3 regions of the Pseudomonas sp. GW821-FHT09D08 genome follow, and region 2 is predicted to be linked to each of the others. Evidence: riboswitches for the same ligand, from Rfam matches in the RefSeq annotation. Region 2 holds a riboswitch; each other region holds the start of a gene.

Region 1 (5,775 bases), on a different contig from region 2:
TGTTCGGCACTCACCGTGCTCAGGCCGCTGAGTTCCGGGTCCGGGCGGTCATCCCCCGGCACCAGGATCAGCGTAACGCCGCGCTCGCCCAGCTCCACCAGGCGCTCGATGCCGTAGCGCCAATAACCGATGCCGCCGTGCAGGGAAATCAGGATGACCTTGGCGTGGCGCAGCACCTCATCGACATACAAATCGACCGAGGCGTGGTTCTGCACCTGCATAGGGTTGGCCAGGCGCAGGCTGGGGTAATCCTCGGGCAACTGCTGGGCCGCTTCGGCCAGCAGCGCCAGGCTGGAATCGCCGCTGCACAGGATCACCAGTTCGGCGGGCGTTTGGCCAAGGTCGGCAATATTGTCGTCCGCGACGAAACCACCGGGCTGAGTCCTGAGCAGGTGCATGGGTTAAACGCTGAGGGCGGCGCGCAGTTGCGCTTCGAGGCCCGCCGCGTCCAGCTCCTGGCCGATCAGCACCAGCCGCGTGATGCGCGCTTCGTCGGCGCCCCAGGCACGGTCGAAGTGCTTGTCGAAACGCGTACCCACACCCTGGATCAGCAGGCGCATCGGCTTGTTCGGGATGGCGGCGAAGCCCTTGACCCGCAGGATGCCGTGCTGAACCACCAATTGGTTCAGGGCGTCGAGCAGCAGCGCTTCGTCGGCTTGGGGCAGGTCGATGGAGATGGAATCGAAGGCGTCGTGATCGTGATCTTCCTCACCTTCGTGGTGATGATCGTGGTGGCTATGGCGAGCGTCGATATGTTCTTCGGACCCCGCGCCCAGGCCGATCAATACGTCCAACGGCAGGCGACCGCTGCTGGCTTCGATGATCTTCACCGCCGGCGGCAGTTCTTCGGCGACTTCCAGGCGCACACGGGCCAGGTCTTCGGCGCTGATCAGGTCGGATTTATTGAGGATCACCAGGTCGGCGCTGGCCAACTGGTCGGCAAACAGCTCGTGCAGCGGCGATTCATGGTCCAGGTTCGGGTCGAGCTTGCGCTGGGCGTCGACCTGATCCGGGAACGCGGCAAAGGTGCCGGCGGCCACGGCCGGGCTGTCGACCACGGTGATGACCGCATCAACCGTGCAGGCGCTGCGGATTTCCGGCCACTGGAAGGCCTGTACCAAGGGTTTTGGCAGGGCCAGGCCCGAGGTTTCGATGAGGATATGGTCGAGGTCGCCGCGACGGGCAACCAGTTCGCGCATCACCGGGAAGAACTCTTCCTGCACGGTGCAGCACAGGCAGCCGTTGGCCAGCTCGTACACGCGGCCGTTGGCCTCTTCTTCGGTGCAACCGATGGAGCACTGCTTGAGGATCTCACCGTCGATGCCCAGTTCGCCGAATTCGTTGACGATCACCGCAATGCGACGGCCCTGGGCGTTGTCGAGCATATGGCGCAGCAAGGTGGTCTTGCCCGAGCCAAGGAAGCCGGTAACGATGGTGACGGGGAGTTTGGCCAGTGTTTTCATCGGATGCCCTTTGGGGCGGGCATACGGGACGATGGGCCCTGCGGCGCGCAGAAGCGGATTTCGTCACCGGATCACCCCGCCCGGTTGAATTGGAAAATCGGTGGCGAGGCAGGTCTCCTGGCTTGGGGCTTGCGGGTCTTGCGACCGGCGCCGACTGCGCCTTCCCGCCGCAGTGGCAGTGGCGTGGCAGTCAGATAAACCCTTCACAGTTGCGGGGGCAGCCGCGGCTTGGACCGCGTTCCCTTCTTAGCTTCGGCCTGGGCCGAAGAACCTCGAGGGTGCAAGGCTACAGGGGCTCGCCGCATTTGACTACCGTCCCCGGCCCATGCTCTCCTACACATCTTGTTTCGGGTGCCCTTCACAGGGTGAAACGGGAAACCGGTGAGTCATGGCGTCATGACGAGTCCGGTGCTGCCCCCGCAACGGTAAGCGAGTGAAGCGTCAGATCCACTGTGCCTGTACGGCATGGGAAGGCGACGTTTTATAGACCCAGTGTCCCTCGCAAGCCCGGAGACCGGCCCGAATAACATCGAATAACAAACCCGCGGTGGGCGGGCGCTGTTAAAACCCTGCGTGCCTGGCTCGCGGGGTTTGCATGCGCTCGTGTCACCCTGACACCTGAAAGGGACGCGCCATGTCGATCATCAGCAGCACCTCGCACACCGCCAGCAGCTCCGCCACCCTCAGCCAACGCCTGACCGCCGCCATCGGCGCGTCGATCCTTGGCGCGTGCCTGGTGTATTTCGCCGGTTTCTCCCATATCGAGGCGGTGCACAACGCTGCCCACGATACCCGCCACAGCGCCGCGTTCCCGTGCCACTGAGGCCTGCCGACATGATCAAGCGTATTGCGCAAACCGCAGGGTTCACCGGCTTGCTGGCCGCCCTGCTGCTGACCCTGCTGCAAAGCTTCTGGGTCGCTCCGCTGATTCTGCAGGCGGAAACCTTTGAAAAAGCCCCGGCCGCGACCGAAGTCGTGCATGAGCACGCCGCTGGCGCCGCTGCACACTCCCACGACGCCGAAGCCTGGGAGCCGGAAGACGGCTGGCAGCGCGTGCTGTCGACCACCGGCGGCAACCTGGTGGTGGCCGTCGGCTTCGCCCTGATGCTGGCCGGCCTCTACACCCTGCGCGCACCGACCCGCACGGCCCAAGGCTTGCTGTGGGGCCTGGCCGGTTACGCGACTTTTGTGCTGGCGCCCACCCTGGGCCTGCCGCCGGAGCTGCCGGGCACTGCCGCCGCCGACCTGGCGCAACGGCAAATCTGGTGGATCGGCACTGCTGCTTCCACGGCGGCCGGGATTGCGCTGATCGTGTTTGGTCGCAACTGGCTGCTGAAAGTCTTGGGCGCGGCGATCCTGGTGGTGCCGCATGTGATCGGTGCACCGCAGCCGGAAACCCATTCGATGCTGGCGCCGGAAGCCCTCGAAGCGCAGTTCAAGATCGCTTCGCAGTTGACCAACGTGGCGTTCTGGCTGGCCCTGGGCCTGATCAGTGCCTGGTTGTTCCGCCGTAACCGCGACGATCAATACTCGGCATGACCCTGGTGGTCGGCCTGGGTTGCCAGCGGGGTTGTGATGTAGACACCCTGCTGGGCCTGTTCGACAGCGCCCTGGCCGAGGGCGGGGTCGAGCGCCAGCGTGTCACCGCACTGGCCAGCATCGACCGTAAACAGAACGAGCCAGGGTTACTCGCCCTGGCCCGACTGCTCGACCTGCCCTTGCAGTGCTTCAGCGCCGGGCAACTGGCCGTTTACGAAGCCCGGCTGAGCCACAAATCGGCGGTCGCGTTTGCCCATACCGGCTGTTACGGCGTCGCCGAAAGTGCCGCCCTAGCCCTGGCCGAACAGCTCTGCGGCGGCCCTGCCCGCTTGATGATCACCCGCCAGAAAACCGCCCAGGCCACCTTTGCATTGGCCTGCGCCGGCTAAAATCCCGATAATCGCCATTCCCGATCATGAGCAATCTTCATGCTCGCCCGTTTTTCCACAGGAATTCTCCATGACCATCTACTTCATCGGCGCCGGCCCCGGCGATCCGGAATTGATCACCGTCAAAGGCCAACGCCTGATCCGCAGTTGCCCGGTGATCATCTATGCCGGCTCACTGGTGCCGGCGGCGGTGCTGGAAGGTCATCAGGCGCAACAAGTGGTCAACAGCGCTGAACTGCACCTGGAACAGATTATCGAACTGATCAAGACCGCCCACGCTAATGGCCAAGACGTGGCACGGGTGCACTCCGGCGATCCGAGCCTGTATGGCGCGATTGGCGAGCAGATCCGTTATTTGCGTGAGTTGGGCATCCCCTTTCAGATCATTCCCGGCGTCACGGCGGTGGCCGCCTGCGCAGCCTTGCTGGAGACCGAACTGACCCTGCCGGACATCGCCCAAAGCGTGATCCTGACCCGCTACGCCAATAAAACCCGCATGCCGGCCGGGGAAGACTTCGACAGCCTGGCCCGACATGGCACGACCATGGCGATTCACCTGGGGGTCAATCATTTGGAGAAGATCGTCGCCGAACTGCTGCCGCACTATGGCGCGGACTGCCCGATTGCCGTGGTGCACCGGGCGACATGGCCGGATCAGGATTGGGCGGTCGGCACGCTCAGCGATATTGCCGACAAAGTCGCCGCCAAGGGCTTTCGGCGTACGGCGTTGATTGTGGTGGGTCGAGTACTGGCGAGTGACAGTTTCAGTGAGTCGTCGTTGTATCGGGCCGGGCATGCGCACCTTTATCGGCCTTGATTATTTACTTCAAAAAATCAAAGCAATCCATTGATTTAAATAGCTAAATACAAAACAAAATGTGGGAGGGGGCTTGCCCCCGATGGCGGTGTGTCAGCCTGCTCATGAGTCGACTGAGGCACCGCTATCGGGAGCAAGCCCCCTCCCACACTTAATCCTACTTGTTAGATAGATGGCATAACTGCTTGAATTTTAACAATAAAAAACGGCGCTCACGGGCGCCGTTTTTTGTTCGCAGTGAACGCCTTACTCAGTAGTAGGCGTTTTCTTTCTGCGTGTGGTCTGTCACGTCACGGACGCCCTTGAGCTCCGGAATACGCTCCAGCAGGGTCCGCTCGATGCCTTCACGCAAGGTCACGTCCGCCTGGCCGCAACCCTGGCAGCCGCCGCCGAATTTCAATACGGCGATCCCGTCTTCCACTACATCGATCAAGCTCACCTGACCGCCATGGCTGGCCAGCCCCGGGTTGATCTCGGTTTGCAGGTAGTAGTTGATGCGCTCGTTGACCGGGCTGTCGGCATTGACGTTAGGCACCTTGGCGTTGGGCGCCTTGATGGTCAATTGGCCGCCCATGCGGTCGGTGGCGTAATCGACCACGGCATCGTCCAGGAAGGCTTCGCTGAAGTTGTCGATATACGCAGTGAAGCTTTTCAGCCCCAGGGCGGTGTCTTCAGGTTTCTCTTCACCGGGCTTGCAGTAGGCGATGCACGTCTCGGCGTACTGGGTGCCAGGCTGGGTGATAAAGACGCGGATGCCGATTCCCGGGGTGTTCTGCTTGGACAGCAGGTCAGCCAGGTAATCGTGGGCGGCGTCGGTAATGGTTATGGCAGTCATGGAAACTCCTCACAGGCTTGCCGGCAGTTTACGCCAAAATATTACGCAGGTACAAAGTCCTAGTAATTTTGTCGGAAAAGACGTTCGCCTCTGTCAGAGGTTTTCATAACGGTTCATATCCAGCACCCCTTCTTCCACCGGCGTCGTCTCGCGGATGTACTGGGACAAATCGTGGAAATACTGCCAGAACAACGGGTGGCTGCGGCGCACGCCCCAGCGGTCGACAATTTTCTCAAAGCGATTGGCGTCCTTGGCCCGCTCCATTTCGGCGACGAATTCGGGCACTTCCTGGGCAGGGATGTTGAACATGAAGTTCGGGTAACTGCTGAGCACTCCAGGGTAAAGGGTCAGCGTGTCCAGGCCCGGCTGATAGCGGTAAGCCTCACCCAGCAGAAATGCCACGTTACTGTGAGCGCGGTTGCGCAGCAGGCTGTAGACCGCGCGCTTGCCGCTGGCGGTTTCGACGCGCAGCATCGTCGCTTCGGGTAACTGGTCAATCACCTTGAGCCCCGCCGCCGGGCGTGAAGTCAGGCGGCTGAGCGCCTGTTCGGCGTCCTGCAGCGCCGGGTCGATACCGTCGCGCGAACAAAACGCGCCCCCGCAACGGTTGATCGGATCCGGGCTGGCATTCAGGTCACCGTAGCGGGCAAGCAACTGGTTGGCGAAGTCGCGCTTGGGGTCCTTTTTATCCAGGTGCAAGGCGGTAGGCGTGTCGTCGTCGATGGCTTCGTA
Region 2 (5,775 bases):
GCGACTTCACCGGCGCGAGCACGCACACCGTATGTTCCTGCTGGCCTTCCTTCACGGTCAGGGTGTAGTGCACCTGGCCCGGATTTCCGGGCTCTGGCGTGGTGCTCTGCGGCAACTGAAAGAAGTTTGAAGCCTCGATCAGTTGCCGCAACTCCTGCTGGTCCGGCTCGGGCAACGTGTTCAACTCCACCGTACGAGGCTGGGTCAAACCCGGAAAAAACGCCGGCCCGCCGTTTTCCTTGATCGAAATTTGCATGGCTGTTCCTCACGTCAGACGTTAATGCCAACCGCTTTCCAACCCTCCTTGACCGCCTTGTGCTCATCCTTGTTCGCGCCGTAGAGACGACCGGCGATATCGTAGGTTATACGCGCAAAACGTAAAAACCCCGAGTTCGGCCGCAACCGCGCATCGCGCAGCGCGTCATACCAGATACGTCCTGCGCGCTCCCAGGCAAACCCGCCAATCCGGGTCGCCACCTGATAGAACGCATGGTTGGGAATCCCGGAATTGATATGCACCCCGCCATTGTCCTCGTAGGTCTGGACAAAATCATCCATATGCCCTGGCTGAGGGTCCTTGCCCAGCAGCTTGTCATCGAACGCGGTGCCGGGGGCCTTCATCGAACGCAGGGCCACGCCTTTGATCTTCTTGGTGAACAACCCTTTGCCGATCAGCCAATCGGCGTCTTCGGCGGTTTGCTTCAACGCATACTGCTTGATCAGTGAGCCGAACACGTCCGAGAGCGACTCGTTCAGCGCGCCGGACTGATTGAAATACATCAGCTTGGCCTCGTCCTCGGTGACGCCGTGGGCCAATTCATGGCCAATCACATCGAGGGCCACCGTGAAGCGGTTGAACAACTGCCCATCGCCGTCGCCAAACACCATCTGGGTCGAGTTCCAGAACGCATTGTTATAGTTCTGGCCAAAGTGCACGGTGGCATCCAGCGCCATGCCGGCATCGTCGATGGAGTTGCGGTCGAACACCTCTTCGAAAAAATCGAACGTGGCACCCAAGCCGTCATAGGCTTCGTCCACGGCGGCGTCGCCACTGGCGGGCTGGCCTTCACCGCGGACCAGCTTGCCCGGCAGGCTGTCGGTGCCTTCGGCGCTGTAGATCGAGCGCCGTTTGCCGGCGCCCATGACCAGGGCCATGTGGGCCGGCCCTTTGGCGGGCACTGCGACCATGCGCAGCGAACGGAACGTGCTGTCCTTGGCGCGGGTGCGCAGCGCGATGTCGCGCTGGGCCTTATCACCGTGACGCGCGATCTGGTCGAGCATATACGGCGGGATCAGGCAGAAAATCGGGTTACGGTGGTGGCGATCACACATTGGCTGGCTCCCTGTTGGCATATGGTGTAGCTCCGGTAACCGTTTGAGGATAGCCCCCCAGGGTTAACCCGTGTCATCAATTGTCATCAATCTATGTTGCAGTCGTGTTTATCCAAGGAGGACTTACCCATGCCAGCCCGCAAAGCCAAAATCGATCTTGCGCACCGCCCACGACTCGCCGATCTGCGCCCGTTGATCGCGACCAATCCCACCCTGATGGAAGCCCGGGCGACGACGCCCCGTGTCACCGCGGCCAAGGACCTACAGGACCGACGCGGCTACGCCGAGGATTTTCTCAGCAGCTTCGCAGTGCCCTGGCCCACCGCCGCTGAGGCATTGGCGGACGACGTCCAACCGCTGCGCCTGGACTACACGCATTTCTCGGTGACGATGTCCCGTTCCCGACGACTGGCGCTCTACGTGGGCGTCAATATCGATGGCGGGCAGCATGTGGAGATAGTCCGCAGCAACGACACCTGGGCCTACGATGGGCGCCTGCCGATCAGCGCCCAGGTGGGCGAAGAGCTCTATGCCAGCAATGGCCTGGATCGCGGCCACCTGGTACGGCGCCAGGATCCCAACTGGGGCGACGCGGCAAACACCGCCAACCTCGACACCTTCCACTTCACCAACTGCTCGCCGCAGATGAGCGGGTTCAACCAGAAGACCTGGCTGGAACTGGAGGACTACATCCTCAATAACACGCAGCGTTGGAAAGCCCGGGCAACGGTGTTCAGCGGCCCGGTGTTCGCCGACGACGACCGCCTTTACCGTGGCATCAGAATCCCCAAGGCGTTCTGGAAAGTGGTGGCCTACCTCAGCGATGACGGCAAGCCCTCCGCCAGCGCCTATATGATCGACCAAAGCCGCGAGCTGGGTCAGCTCGACCTGATGTTCGGCCAGGTCAGGACCTACCAGCGCAGCGTGATCCAGATCGAACAATTGACCGGCATCCGCTTCGCCAACCTGGCGGACTACGACGGCTTCAGCAACGAAGAGCGCGCCACGGGCACGCGAATTGAAGCGCTGATCCGCGGCCCCGAGGATATTCGTCTCTGACCGGGCCCCCTTCGGGCTGTATCGCCTGGCCCTAATCAACTACCATACCGCGCCGGTTCCCGAACGGGACTAATAGGGAATCCGAAGCGCGGTACACCGCGTCAATCGGAACTGCCCCCGCAACTGTAGGTGCCGAGCCTGCTCCCCACTGCCACTGGACCGCGTCCGGGAAGGCCGGAGCGTGGCGACGACGCATCAGTCAGGAGACCTGCCGGCCCAGTAATCACTAACCGGCGGGGTGTCCGGGAAGGGCATCCTTGCCTGCCCGTTCGGCAGCGGTCGAGGGCGTATTTCCGAACCGTACCTGCCCTGTTTCCACGTACGGTCCACACGGAGATCGCCTCATGCTGCCACGCGTTACCGCCCTGATCAGCGGCCTGGGTTTCTGCGCCCTGGCCCACGCCGCGCCAACTCAGTACCCGCTTACCCTGGAAAACTGCGGCAGCACCCTCACCTTCCCGCAGGCGCCCGCGCGCAGCGTGACCATCGGCCAGGCCGCCACCGAAATGCTCTATGCCCTCGGCGTGGCTGACCGCGTGGTGGGCACCTCGCTGTGGTTCAACAGCGTGTTGCCGCAGTTCAAGGCGCAGAACGACGGCATCGAGCGCCTGGCCAACAACGAGCCCAGCTTTGAAGCGGTGATCGCCAAGCGCCCGCAACTGGTGGCCGCCGAGCTGGAATGGGTGGTAGGCCCGCAAGGCGTGGTCGGCACCCGCGAGCAGTTTCACGACCTGAAGATCCCCACCTACCTGCTGCCCTCCGACTGCGAAGGCAAGGACAACCTGGTGGGCGCCGACGGCACGCGGCTGGAGCCGTTCCGTATCGAGACGATCTACAAGAGCATCCGCCAGCTGGCGCAGATTTTCGATGTACAGGATCGCGGCCAACAGTTGAACGATGAGCTCCAGGCGCGCCTGGCCCAATCCGTGGCCACCGTGCAGAGCAAAGGCCTCAAGCAGGCCAGCGCGCTGGTGTGGTTCTCCAGCGCCGAACTGGCCAGCGACCCCTACGTGGCCGGCCACAAGGGCATTCCGGAGTTCATGCTCGAAACCCTCGGTTTGCACAACGTGGTGCAATCCGATGAAGAATGGCCCGCCGTCGGCTGGGAAACCCTCGCCAAGGCCAACCCGACCTTCCTGGTGATCGCCCGCATGGACCGCCGCCGCTACCCCGCCGACGACCATGAAAAGAAACTCGCCTTCCTGCGCAGCGACCCGGTCACGCGCAACATGGACGCGGTGAAAAACAACCGCATCATCATCCTCGACGCCCTGGCGCTGCAGGCCAGCATCCGCATGTTCGACGGCCTTGAACACCTGGCCACGGCCATCGACGGCTACGACCTGCCGCAATGATCCGGACCTTACTCGCCCTGGCGCTATTGCTGATCGCCGTGCTCGCCGGCGTGGCCATCGGCGAAACCGCCATCTCGCCCCAGGTGGTGCTGCAGGTGCTCGCCAACAAACTGTGGGCGGCCGGTTACGTGCTGGACCCCATCGATGAAGGCGTGGTGTGGAACTACCGCCTCACCCGTGCCCTGGTGGCCGCCGCCTGCGGTGCGGGGCTGGCCACCTGCGGGGTGATTTTGCAGTCGTTGCTGCGCAACCCGTTGGCCGATCCGTACCTGCTGGGCATCAGCGCCGGGGCTTCGACCGGCGCGGTGCTGGTGGCGTTGATGGGCGTGGGCGGCGGGCTGATTTCATTGTCGGCCGGCGCCTTTGTCGGCGCGATGGCGGCGTTTGCCCTGGTGATCCTGCTGGCGCGGGCCAGCGGTTCGTCCAGCGGCACCGGGCAGATCATCCTCGCGGGCATCGCCGGGTCGCAGCTGTTCAATGCACTTACCGCGTTCCTGATCACCAAGTCCGCCAGTTCCGAACAGGCGCGCGGCATCATGTTCTGGCTGCTGGGCAACCTCAGCGGCGTGCGCTGGCCGTCGGTGTGGCTGGCGGTGCCGGTGGCGGTCACCGGCCTGGCGGTGTGCCTGTGGCATCGTCGCGCGTTGGATGCGTTCACCTTCGGCACGGATTCGGCCGCGTCCCTGGGCATCCCGGTGCGCCGTGTGCAGGTTGTGCTGGTGGGGTGCGCGGCGCTGGTGACGGCGGTGATGGTGTCGATTGTCGGCTCCATCGGCTTTGTCGGCCTGGTGATCCCCCACGCGGTGCGCCTGCTGCTCGGCACCGGGCATTCGCGCCTGCTGCCCGCCAGTGCGCTGGGCGGCGCGTTATTTTTGATTGCGGCCGATGTGTTGTCGCGCACCTTGATCAAAGGCCAGGTGATCCCGGTCGGCGTGGTGACGGCGCTGGTGGGCGCGCCGGTGTTTGCGCTGATCCTGATTGGCCGGAGGAATGCGCGATGAGCGTACTGAGTTGCACCGGCCTGGGCTTCAAGGTGCGTGAGGCGGAATTGCTGCGCGATATCCACCTGGAGGTGCAACTGGGGGAAACCCTGGGGATTGTCGGGCCCAACGGCTCCGGCAAATCCACCCTGCTCAAACTGCTTGCCGGCCTGCGCACACCGGCCAGCGGCGACGTGCGCCTGGGCGGCCAGCGCCTGGGCGACCTGTCCCGCCGCGCCATCGCCCAACAGCTGGCGGTGGTAGAGCAACAGGCCGACACCGACGACGCCATCCGCGTGTTCGACGCCGTGGCGCTGGGCCGTACACCGTGGCTGTCGGCGCTGAGCCCGTGGTCCGGCGGCGACGACGCCATCGTGCGCCAGGCCCTGCATGATGTGGACGCCACCCACCTGAGCCACCGCGCCTGGCGCAGCCTCTCCGGCGGCGAGCGCCAACGCGTGCACATCGCCCGTGCCCTGGCGCAACGGCCGCAGATCCTGTTGCTGGATGAGCCGACCAACCACCTGGATATCCAGCATCAACTGGCGATTTTGAAAGGCGTGCAAGGCTTGCCGGTGACCACCCTCATCGCCCTGCATGACCTGAACCAGGCGCTGACCTGCGATCGCCTGGCCGTGCTGGACCGTGGGCGCCTGGTCGCGCTGGGCAAGCCGCTGGAGGTGCTGACGCCACAGCGACTACAGGAGACATTCGGGGTGCAGGCGCATTACCTGACGGACCCGTTCGATGGGGCGCAGATACTGCGGTTGCGGTCTAACTGAACAGGACATCCCCACATTAGGATCTACAGAGGCCTGCGCATATGGGCCGTCTGCCGGCTTAAGCCGGTACCCGATCTATCCGCCCTGAATAACACCCTTGCCTGGCGTTATGCACATGAATGTAGCTGACCTCGGGATTGGCCAACATCCGCTCAATCAAGGGCTCAATCACCAGCCCTTCCACGACATCTGCATCCACCATCATGCCTTCCTCGGAAAATGCCCGCAGGGACAGCAGCCGGATTCGCATCACCTCCGGCACCTGAT
Region 3 (5,775 bases), on a different contig from region 2:
CGCGGTGGCCAGCAGGGTCAACGGCACCACGGCGATAACCCACGCGGTCACGCCATGGCTGCGCCAGCCCCGGCCACCGCTGTTGAAACGCTGCTCGATGCGCCCGGCAAAATTGCCGAACGCCACCAGCGGATGCCAGCGCCTGGGCTCGCCCAGCAGCGCATCCAACGCCACCGCAGCGACACACAGCAAGGCCACACTCATTGACTCACTCCCCACGCATTTTCATACACCATGTCACTCAACGGCCGAGGCTCGGTCCAGCCTTCGAGCTGCAACATCGGTGCCGGGTAAAACTCCGTCACCGGCCCCAGGCACAACACCGCTAGGGGTTTCGCACCGGGCGGCAGGCCCAGCAGGTCGGCCAGGGCCTGGGGGTCGAACAGCGAGACCCAGCCCATGCCCAGCCCCTCGACCCGCGCCGCCAGCCACAGGTTCTGGATCGCACAGGACAGCGACGCCAGGTCCATCTCCGGCAAGGTGCGCCGCCCGAAGATGTGGCGCTCGCGATCATCCATCAACGCCGCCACCAGCACTTCGGCGCAGTCGTGGATGCCTTCGACCTTGAGCTTCATGAACGCATCGGAGCGCTCGCCTAACGCCTCGGCGGTGCGCACGCGTTCTTCTTCCACCAACTGTTGAATCCGGCTGCGCAATGCGCGGTCGCTGATGCGGATAAACCGCCAAGGCTGCATCAGGCCGACACTGGGGGCCTGGTGCGCGGCCTGGAGCAGGCGATGCAGCAATTCGGGCGCGACACTGCCGCCGCTGAAGTGGCGCATGTCGCGGCGTTCGGCGATGGCGCGGTAGACGGCGTCGCGGTCGGCCTGGGGGAAAGCGTTGTCGGTCATGGCCCTATCGGGGGCAAGCCCCCTCCCACAGTGGATGGGGTTTCAGCTCGGTCCGGGGCAAACAACGCGGCTACCGCCGTCGGATTCGACGGAAAATAGAAGTGCACGTAAGAGGCCGTCATCCGCCCCTGCCGGAACACCGCTTCGGCACCGCGCCCACCGTTCGGGCTCAGGCCACGGGCAATCGGCTGGCTCTCGGTGCTGGTCAGGGAATGGTGATACGTGTGCCCGCGCAGCACGCCTTCCGGCAGCTCGACACTTTGCAGGGCCAGGGCCGCGAGTTTCTTTTGCATCACCGCATCGCCTTGCAGCAGGCCGACCAGCTCGGCGCGGGTGCCGTCGACATCGGTAAGCGAATCCAACAGGTAGAGCATGCCGCCACACTCGGCGAGCAAGGGTTTGCCGGCGGCATGGTGGTTACGAATGGCGTCAAGCATCGGCGTGTTTTGCGACAGCGCCTGGTGGTGCAATTCCGGGTAACCGCCGGGTAAATACAGGCTGTCGGCCTCGGGCAGTTGGCGATCATGGATCGGCGAGAAGAAGTGCAACTCGGCCCCCATCGCCCGCAGCAGGTCGAGGCTGGCGCCATAGGTGAAGGCGAAGGCTTCGTCACGGGCCACCGCAATGCGCACACCGGCCAGCAACGGCTCGGCCTCGATCACTTCCGGCGCGGCGAAGGTCACCGGCGGCGGCAATGCGACTTCGCAGCTGCTGCCCAGGGCCTGGGCGGCGGCGTCCAGGCGCACGTCGAGGTCATTCAGCTCGCTGGCCTGCACCAGGCCCAAATGGCGGCTGGGCAGTTCGATCCCGGTTTCGCGGGACAGGGCGCCATACCAACGCAAGCCTTCGGTGAGGCTGCCTTCCAGCAACTGCGCATGGCGCAGGGTGCCGACGCGGTTGGCCAGTACCCCGGCAAACGGCAGGTCCGGCTGATAACGCGCCAGGCCCAGGGCCAGGGCGCCAAAGGTCTGGGCCATGGCGGTGCCGTCGATCACACCGAGCACCGGCACGCCGAAATGCCGCGCCAAGTCGGCGCTGGACGGTGTGCCATCGAACAGGCCCATCACGCCTTCGATCAGGATGAGGTCGGCCTCACCCGCCGCTTCCCACAGCAGCCGACGACTTTCCTGCTCGCCCACCATCCACATGTCCAATTGATACACCGGCGCACCGCTGGCGCGCTCGTGGATCATCGGGTCCAGGAAATCCGGGCCGCATTTGAACACGCGTACCCTGCGCCCCAGGTTGCGGTGCAAACGGGCCAGCGCGGCGGTGACGGTGGTTTTGCCCTGGCCGGACGCCGGTGCGGCGATCAGGACGGCCGGGCAGTGACGGGGCTGATTCAAAGTTCGACGCCCTTCTGTGCCTTGATACCGGCCTGGAACGCGTGCTTGAGCATGCCCATTTCAGTGACGGTGTCGCCCATTTCGATCAATTCAGGCTTGGCGCCACGGCCGGTGACGACCACGTGCTGCATCGGCGGACGCGCTTGCAGGTCGCTGAGGACCTGGTCCAAGTCGAGGTAACCATGCTTGAGGGCGATGTTCAGCTCATCCAGCACCACCAGGCCGATGGTGGGGTCTTGCAGCAGTTCACGGGACACGGCCCAGGCGGCTTCGGCGGCAGCGATATCGCGCTGGCGGTCCTGGGTCTCCCAGGTGAAGCCTTCGCCCATCACGTGGAAACGCACTTGCTCGGGGAAGCGGCGGAAGAACAACTCCTCACCGGTGCTGTTGCGCCCCTTGATGAACTGCACCACACCGCACTGCATGCCGTGGCCCATGGCGCGCGCGAGCATACCGAATGCCGAGCTGCTCTTGCCTTTGCCGTTGCCGGTCAGCACCAGCAGCAAGCCACACTCATTGGGGGAATTGGCGATGCGCTCGTCGATCACGGCTTTTTTGCGCAGCATGCGCGCCAGGTGGCGTTCGTCGCGGTCGGGGGTATCGGTCATGGCAGCTCTCCATTGGGGCTGGACAAAAACGGCAGGCAGGAAAAAACAGACAGCCAAGCATCGCCCACCGTGATGCTGTTGGATGATCCAGGCCGGTCTCCGGGCTCATGAGTGGTGCGCTGGCTCATCGACAGAGCGAACACGCCGACGGCGCGCCTTCCCATATCGCGGGCGATACAGTGGCAAAAGGCACCGTCTTGACTCATTTACCGTTGCGGGGGCAGCGCCGGAATCGCGGCAGCACTGTGTACAAGTGCGCTCGCTCACCGGCTTCCCTGTTTCACTCGGTCGACCCATGGGTCACAGAGCACCTGGAACAAGCCGCGAAGGTTAGTGGGTTGGGGGTGGAGCGTCAATTAAAGCTGGCCTTGCACTTGAACCATCGCACCAGCGCCCTCCTCTACCCTTACAGGTATCAAGGAGAACACCATGCATAAAACCAGACTCGCCCTGCTCATCATGCTCGCCGGCACCCTCGCCGCCTGCGGTGAAAGCTCCACCCTGCAGGTGTCCGACGGCACCGGGCCGTCGCCGCAGCTACCGGAGCCGAACAAAACCCTGATTCCCACGGTGAACATTGCCCCGGCTATCGGCTGGCCGGAGGGCGTGAAGCCAACGGCAGCGGCCGGCACCCAAGTGGCGGCGTTCGCCGAAGGCCTGGATCACCCGCGCTGGCTGTATGTATTGCCCAATGGCGATGTGCTGGTGGCAGAAACCAATGCGCCGCCCAAGCCGGATGATTCCAAGGGCATTCGCGGCTGGGTCATGGAGAAGGTCATGGGCCGCGCCGGTGCCGGTGTACCGAGCCCCAATCGCATTACCCTGCTGCGCGACGCCGATCACGATGGTGTTGCCGAGACCCGTACGGTGTTCCTGGAAAACCTCAACTCGCCCTTCGGTATGACACTGGTCGGCAATGACCTGTACGTCGCCGATTCGGACAAGCTGCTGCGCTTCCCCTATCAAGCGGGCGAAACCGCGATCAAGGCAGTTGGCACCAAGGTGGTCGACCTGCCGGGCGGCCCCCTGAATCATCACTGGACCAAGAACGTGATCGCCAGCAAGGACGGCAGCAAGCTGTACGTGAGCGTCGGCTCCAACAGCAACGTCGGTGAGAACGGTCTTGAGGCGGAACAGGGCCGGGCGGCTATCTGGGAAGTGGATCGCGCCAGCGGCCAGCAGCGCATTTTCGCTTCCGGCCTGCGCAACCCTAACGGCATGGCCTGGGAACCCCAGAGCGGCAAGCTATGGACGGCGGTAAACGAGCGCGACGAGATCGGCAGCGACCTGGTGCCGGACTACATCACCTCGGTCAAGGATGGCGGGTTCTATGGCTGGCCCTTCAGCTATTACGGCCAGCATGTGGATGTACGCGTCACGCCGCAGAACCTGGACCTGGTGGCCAAGGCAATCGTGCCGGACTATGCGGTAGGGCCGCACACCGCGTCTTTGGGCCTGACGTTCGCCGAGGGCAGCAAACTGCCGGCGCCGTTCAGCAACGGCGCGTTCATCGGCCAGCATGGCTCGTGGAATCGCAAGCCCCACAGTGGCTACAAGGTGATCTTCGTACCGTTCGAGGCAGGCCAGCCTAAAGGGCAGCCGGTGGACGTGCTGACCGGGTTTCTCGATAAAGATGAGAACGCCATGGGCCGGCCGGTGGGCGTGGTGATCGATCAGCAAGGGGATTTGCTGGTGGCGGATGATGTGGGGAATAAGGTGTGGCGGGTGTCGGCCGCTAAATAAACGCCCCCAGAAGCATCACAAAACCAATGTGGGAGGGGGCTTGCTCCCGATAGCAGTGGGTCAGGCACAGATACTGTGACTGATGCTTCGCTATCGGGGGCAAGCCCCCTCCCACATTTGGTTCAGGGATTACGTGCCAGGTTTGCTGGCAACACACGCTTGGCGCTCAGATAGGCATTCTGCCAATACGCCTTGGACAAGGTGTCCAGCTTGACCGTACCGCCGGTCTGCGGCGCGTGCACAAAGCGGCCTTCGCCCACATAGATGCCGGCGTGGCTGACCTGGGAACCGCCACCGGTGGCAAAGAACAGCAGGTCGCCGGTCTGCAGGTTCTGCTCGCTGACATCCTGGGCGCGCATCACAATCAGTTCGCGAGTGGTGCGCGGCAGGGAAATGCCGGCGGCGTCGCGGAAGACGAAGCCGATCAGGCCACTGCAATCAAACCCCGAGTCCGGCGTGTTGCCGCCCCAACGGTAAGGCGTGCCGACCAGGCCCAGTGCACGAAAGAGCACGTCTTCGGCCGCAGGCGAGAAATTCTGGGTGGAATAGTTGAATACCGGCTTGGGCTTGACCGCAACGGGAGCGGGTGGCGGCCGGCTGGCGCAGGCGCTGATAAGCGCGGCGCAGAGAATAAGGAGCAGGCGGGCTGAGGTCGACATGTGCAGAACAATCCTGGTCTGGATGCGGCTATCGCTGCCGAACGCTGAAAACCAGAACGCGCAAGCAAAGCTCGCGCGAACGGATTACAACAATGTCCAGGGATTCTAGCGCTTACACGTCAAACTTCAAGTATCACTTTAAGTTTACTTACTGGCGGTAACCGTAGTCGGGGCCATGGCGAGTGCGCGCTTGGCTTCGATGAAGGTTTTGCTCCAGTAGCTGTCACCCAGGCTGTCGACTCGAACACCGCCACTGCGACGGCTGCTGGAGTGGATAAACTGGTTATCGCCCAGGTAGATACCGGCATGGCTTACGCGACCACGGCCTGCAGTACTGAAGAAAAGCAGATCACCGGGCTTGAGGTTGTTGCGCGCGACCAACGGTGCTTTCACGTTGATCATTTCGCGAGTGGAGCGTGGCAGGTTCATGCCAGCTTCTTCACGAAACAGGTAGCCGATGAAACCGCTGCAGTCGAAACCGGCTTCAGAGGTACCGCCGAAACGGTAACGGGTACCGATCAGGGACATGCCGCGTTCGAGGATGCTGTCGGCCAGGACTGGAAGCTGG

The links. A riboswitch is a leader RNA that binds a small molecule or an ion and turns the genes downstream of it on or off. The one in region 2 is predicted to bind cobalamin.
Region 1: it holds a riboswitch for cobalamin, as region 2 does, so the genes downstream of both, AC07OP_RS02205 (CbtB domain-containing protein) here and AC07OP_RS30060 (ABC transporter substrate-binding protein) in region 2, are expected to answer to the same signal.
Region 3: it holds a riboswitch for cobalamin, as region 2 does, so the genes downstream of both, cobO (cob(I)yrinic acid a,c-diamide adenosyltransferase) here and AC07OP_RS30060 (ABC transporter substrate-binding protein) in region 2, are expected to answer to the same signal.

What each region holds. Positions count from the first base shown of each region.
Region 1 is NZ_JBWKOX010000001.1:536,076-541,850, forward strand. Features, by position in the region: gene cobN (cobaltochelatase subunit CobN) at 1-398, opposite strand, end outside; gene cobW (cobalamin biosynthesis protein CobW) at 402-1,463, opposite strand; cobalamin riboswitch at 1,554-1,753, opposite strand; cobalamin riboswitch at 1,796-2,000, shown strand; gene AC07OP_RS02205 (CbtB domain-containing protein) at 2,098-2,286, shown strand; gene AC07OP_RS02210 (CbtA family protein) at 2,298-3,002, shown strand; gene AC07OP_RS02215 (cobalamin biosynthesis protein) at 2,999-3,391, shown strand; gene cobM (precorrin-4 C(11)-methyltransferase) at 3,462-4,208, shown strand; gene nfuA (Fe-S biogenesis protein NfuA) at 4,459-5,043, opposite strand; gene AC07OP_RS02230 (fatty acid cis/trans isomerase) at 5,137-5,775, opposite strand, start outside.
Region 2 is NZ_JBWKOX010000032.1:10,337-16,111, forward strand. Features, by position in the region: gene AC07OP_RS30045 (protealysin inhibitor emfourin) at 1-256, opposite strand, end outside; gene AC07OP_RS30050 (M4 family metallopeptidase) at 271-1,332, opposite strand; gene AC07OP_RS30055 (DNA/RNA non-specific endonuclease) at 1,462-2,391, shown strand; cobalamin riboswitch at 2,428-2,621, shown strand; gene AC07OP_RS30060 (ABC transporter substrate-binding protein) at 2,736-3,746, shown strand; gene AC07OP_RS30065 (FecCD family ABC transporter permease) at 3,743-4,747, shown strand; gene AC07OP_RS30070 (ABC transporter ATP-binding protein) at 4,744-5,508, shown strand; gene AC07OP_RS30075 (DUF1203 domain-containing protein) at 5,567-5,775, opposite strand, start outside.
Region 3 is NZ_JBWKOX010000007.1:240,857-246,631, forward strand. Features, by position in the region: gene cbiB (adenosylcobinamide-phosphate synthase CbiB) at 1-204, opposite strand, end outside; gene bluB (5,6-dimethylbenzimidazole synthase) at 201-851, opposite strand; gene AC07OP_RS15420 (cobyrinic acid a,c-diamide synthase CobB) at 848-2,197, opposite strand; gene cobO (cob(I)yrinic acid a,c-diamide adenosyltransferase) at 2,194-2,805, opposite strand; cobalamin riboswitch at 2,879-3,135, opposite strand; gene AC07OP_RS15430 (PQQ-dependent sugar dehydrogenase) at 3,235-4,548, shown strand; gene AC07OP_RS15435 (C40 family peptidase) at 4,671-5,207, opposite strand; gene AC07OP_RS15440 (C40 family peptidase) at 5,352-5,775, opposite strand, start outside.